DNA from 2 places in the Ruegeria pomeroyi DSS-3 genome. Region 1 is predicted to be linked to the other one. Evidence: riboswitches for the same ligand, from Rfam matches in the RefSeq annotation. Region 1 holds a riboswitch; the other holds the start of a gene.
What was found. Region 1 has a riboswitch for cobalamin ahead of SPO_RS14525 (DUF1636 family protein). Riboswitches for the same ligand answer to the same signal wherever they lie in the genome.

Region 1 (2,383 bases):
CTGGGGCGCGCGTCCATGTCGTCCTCCGCAGCGGCGCCAAGGCCCAGGATGACACGCACATCCACCGCGCCCTCGGCCACTTCGACCACCGGCAGCGGGCGGGGCGCCTCGGCCGCGATCACCTCGCGCGCGCGGGCCACGCCCTCGGGGCCGGCCAGATCGGGCTTGGTCAGCAGGATGATATCGGCGCAGCTGATCTGATCCTCGAACACCTCGGACAGGGGCGTTTCATGGTCAATCGAGTCATCCGCCAGACGCTGAGCATCCACCGCGGCCACATTGGGCGCGAAGCGGCCCGCCGCCACCGCCTCGGCATCGGCCAGCGCGATCACACCATCCACAGTGATCTTCGAGCGGATATCGGGCCAGTCGAACGCCTTGAGCAGCGGTTTCGGCAACGCAAGACCCGAGGTCTCGATCAGGATGTGATCGGGGCGCGGCTCCAGCGCCATCAGCGCCTCGATGGTAGGGATGAAATCATCGGCCACGGTGCAGCAGATGCAGCCATTGGCCAGTTCCATGATGTTTTCCGCCGGGCATTCCGGGATGGCGCAGCTTTTCAGGATCTCGCCATCGACGCCCACATCGCCGAATTCGTTGACCACGACGGCCAGCCGCTTGCCCTGCGGGTTCTGCATCAGGTGGCGGATCAGCGTGGTCTTGCCCGCGCCGAGAAAGCCGGTGATCACGGTAACGGGAAGTTTTTCAAGGGTGCTCATGGCTCAGGCTCCGATCGGGGGGATGCGCGCGGCGCAGTTCTTGCGGAAATGGACGGGACGCTCGCGCCAGGGGACCAGCCCGTCAGCGGTAGCGTGATACTTGGTGACGCCTTCGACGATGGTGGCCACGTCATCGGCTTCGTTGAGGTTTTCGTAAACGAAGGTCCAGCGCGCCGGGCCACCACGCAACACAATGGAACAGCCCTGATCGCAATTGGACAGGCATTCGACCGGTTTCAGGATGACCCCTTCGGGCAGCTCCGCCGCGCTCAGCGCGCGGTGCAGCAGGGCGCCCGGGCGCTGGGCATCGTCCTCGACCGGCAATCCGCGGCGGCAGGTGGTGCAGACCAACAGCTCGACCGGAGCGTGTTCGCTCATCTCTCTCATCCCCCCAGGGTCCAATCATGGGGGACGGGGTATGCGCGGGCCGGCCCCTATGGACCGTGACCCGTCACCGGAAACACCCCGTCCGGTTGCAGTTCGGGTGCTGGCAGGTCTCCCGGCTTGCGGATGTCAGAGCGCTGCTCTGGCGGATGTCCCGCCTTCCCGGCCATTTGGCCAGTGGCTTGGGCACCCTCTCCGGTCACGGTCGCGGGGGCGGCTGCGCTTGACGGCTGCCCGGGATCATGTCCCGGAACCGCTGGCGCATTCCCTTTTCATCCGGTTGCCCGGACACCAACAGGGCGGACATGCGGCATGGGCGGGGGCCTTGTCAAGCGCGCTTGGCGGTGCACCCCGAGGGGGAGGGGAAAAGCGACCTCTGACGTTCACCCAGCGGCATCCGCTGCCAGCCGCGCGCGCAGCCAGTCGAGATAGAGCTGCGCCGGAGCACCGGGCGGGGCGGCACGTTCGGGGCGGACCAGGTAATGGGCCTGGGAAAAGGGAATCGGGGGACCCGCGAGCCGCAGGGGTGCGCCCTGGGCGATGGCGCCCTGGGCAAAGCGCGTCAGCACGATCGCCAGCCCGGCGCCCGCCATCACCAGCTGCAGCGCCGCGACGGTGGTATCGACCGAATAGAGGCTGCCACCGGTCGGGGCGGGCAGGCCCTGCGCCGCGAACCAGCGCGGCCAGTTGTCCTCGTATCCGAGGATGTGGATCAGCTGATGCGCCTGCAGCGCCGGGAGGGGCTGCTCCGGCGCCCCGGCCCGGATCACCGGCACAATGGTCTCGTCGCAGAGCTTTTCGGTCACCAACCCCGCCCAGTCGCCGCGCCCCAGCCGGATATCCACATCCACGCCGCCCGCTGCCGGGCCATCATCCCAGATGTTCGAGACCAGCCGCACCGGAATGCCGGGATGGTCGGCGGCAAAATCCGGCAGGGTGGCGGCAAGCCAGTAGGCGGCCGAGGAGATTGGCGCGCGCAGCCGCAGGATGCCGCGCCGGGCCGGGCCGAACAGGCTGGAGGTCGACAGCGCCACATCCGCCAGCGCCTGGCGCACGGAGAGCGCATAGCTCCGCCCCAGCTCGGTCAGGCCCAGCCGCCGCGCGGCACGGGTGAACAGCGGCTCGCCCAGTTCCGCCTCGAGCGAGCGGATATGCAGCGATACGGCGGTCTGGGTCAGCCCCAGCTCGCGCGCGGCCTCGGTGAAGTTCAGATGGCGCGCGGCGGCTTCGAACGTCCGCAGCCAGACCGGGTTGGGCAGGCGGGCCATCTCAGCAAGGCT
Region 2 (2,383 bases), 700 kb from region 1:
CAACGGACAGCAGGGAGATGATTTCATTGTTGCGGTGGACGATCGCAGCGACCTGGGTAAGGTGGACACCGTCAAGGGTGGCGTCGGGCGCGATACCCTGGTCGTGGACGAGGGGGACCTGGTCACCACCAGGGGTGGGGCCGATCAAGACATCCTCGAAACCTATAGCGGCGTGGCGGACGGCTATGACGTTGTCACGATCACCGATTTCGATACGGCACGAGATGTCCTGACCCTGCAAGGCGAAGCTTCGCTGCTGCGTCCGGGGAACGGAGACGAGACACCGGTCAGCGTGCAGGAGCTTGATGATCAGACCGGCACCATGGTCCTGATCAACGGCATTCGGGTGGCGCACCTGATCGGCGCTCAGGGCGTGAGCCCGGATCAGATTCGCGTGTATATAGACAACCGCTGACCCGCGTCGCGGTGCAGTTTGATCTGTTCACGGGTATCTTGTCTTGCGATACCACCGCGTTAAAGGCCATTCTACCCTTGGGGTCAGGATCGCCACGCCCCGTGGCAATGGTCGGTCGGGAAGGGATACCGCAGATGGCGCAGCTGGTGCTTTATGCGCTGAAAGTCGGCGGCGGCACGCTGGCGATCTGCCAGTTGCCGGGTATATCGGGCGATTATGCGGGCGATGTCGATCTGATCGGATCCTGGGCGCCGGGGCTGGTGATCTCGATGACGACCGAGGTCGAGATGCTGCAGCATGGCGCGCGCAACTTTGGCGCCGATGTACAAAGCCGGGGTTGCCGTTGGGCGCATCTGCCGGTCGAGGATTTCGGAACTCCGGGCCGCGAGGCGCAGGCGAAATGGAGCGCGATCAGCGCCTCGGCCCGCCATGCCCTGCGCGGCGGCGGGCGGGTGCTGATCCATTGCAAGGGCGGCTGTGGCCGGTCCGGCATGGCGGCGCTGCGCCTGATGATCGAGACAGGCGAAGCCCCCAAGGCGGCGTTGGCGCATCTGCGCTCGGTCCGCTCCTGCGCGGTCGAAACCGACGCCCAGATGGACTGGGCGTTGGCTGGCCGGGCGATCCGCGAGTGACCCGTCAGGCGGTTGGCTGAACGGGTGCCGAGACTTGTGCCGCGTGCGCGCGGGCTTCGACCATGGCGCAGGGCACCGGGCCGCTTCCGGCGGCAAAACCTCCGCCTTCAGACCCCAGCAGCGCATCGGCAAACCGGTGCAGGTGTGGCAGGGCGGTATCTTCGTCAACGCCGCAGAACACCCGCACCCGGCTATGCGAGGCGGCGTAGCGTGCCAGACAACCGGCCCCGCAGGGCGGCATCTCGCAATGGCCTTCGATCTCGAATGACGCATCGGTCATCGGTTCGGCCCGGCGCAACGCGCGGGTCAGGTTCTCGGCCAGCCCCGACAGGGCGGGGCAGGGCCTGCCGGTGCGACGGCATAGGGTTGCGGCAAATTCATGCGTTTGTGTGGTCCAGATCATCCTGCGCCCTCCGCGCGGCGGAACAGGGTGTCGGGGACCGGCCACTCAGGGCCAAGGCATCCCGTCCGGACACCCCGCCCGGGTTCGAGTTACGGTTGCGATGGCAGGTCTCCTGACTTGCGGGTCCGGGCTTTGCCGGCCTTCCCGGCCCGGGGGCCAGTGGCATTTCGGCATCGCTCACCGCTTACAGTTGCGGGGGCAGTCTCGGCATTGGTCCTCTGTCGCCAGAGGGCCGCACCGTGTTCCCTTTTCATCCCGGCGCATGCACGACCGGGAACCATCGACCCAGCGGTAGCGGGTGTTGCGGGCGCCTGTCAAGCGCAAGTCCATTCCGGGTTTCGGACCCTTTTGACGGGTGCTAGAGTCGGCGCCGGACAGACAGGCTGCGAAGGGTGATCGGCATGCGGTTGAAAGGCGTTCGCGGCAGCAGGAATGTCGAGGATCGGCGCGGACAACGCGGCGGTGGCGGCAAGGGTATCGGCGGGCGCGGCCTGGGCATCGGCGGGGTGCTGCTGCTGTTGGTGATCGGCGCCTTTACCGGCATCGACGTGACCCCGTTTCTGACAGAGCAGCCACAAGCGCCCCAGAGCGCCCCAACAGAGCTGTCCGAGGAAGAACGGCAGGCGGGCGAATTCGTCTCGCGCGTGCTGACCACAACCGAAGAGGTCTGGACCGGGGTGTTCCGCGACCAGCTGGGCCGCGAGTACACCCCGCCGACGCTGGTGCTGTTCTCGCAGGTGACATCCAGCCCCTGCGGCGGCGCCTCGGGTGCGACCGGGCCGTTCTATTGCCCGGCCGATCAGAAGGCCTATCTGGACACCGATTTCTTTGCCACCCTGGCGCGGCGATTGCAGGCGGGGGGCGATTTCGCCGCCGCCTATGTCATCGCCCATGAGGTGGCCCATCACGTGCAGAATCAGCTGGGTATTCTTG

Region 2: it holds a riboswitch for cobalamin, as region 1 does, so the genes downstream of both, SPO_RS17970 (hypothetical protein) here and SPO_RS14525 (DUF1636 family protein) in region 1, are expected to answer to the same signal.

What each region holds. Positions count from the first base shown of each region.
Region 1 is NC_003911.12:3,057,910-3,060,292, reverse strand. Features, by position in the region: gene cobW (cobalamin biosynthesis protein CobW) at 1-719, opposite strand, end outside; gene SPO_RS14525 (DUF1636 family protein) at 723-1,097, opposite strand; cobalamin riboswitch at 1,192-1,414, opposite strand; gene SPO_RS14520 (LysR substrate-binding domain-containing protein) at 1,487-2,371, opposite strand.
Region 2 is NC_003911.12:3,757,257-3,759,639, reverse strand. Features, by position in the region: gene SPO_RS17980 (hypothetical protein) at 1-415, shown strand, start outside; gene SPO_RS17975 (protein-tyrosine phosphatase family protein) at 550-1,047, shown strand; gene SPO_RS17970 (hypothetical protein) at 1,052-1,450, opposite strand; cobalamin riboswitch at 1,536-1,747, opposite strand; gene SPO_RS17965 (KPN_02809 family neutral zinc metallopeptidase) at 1,852-2,383, shown strand, end outside.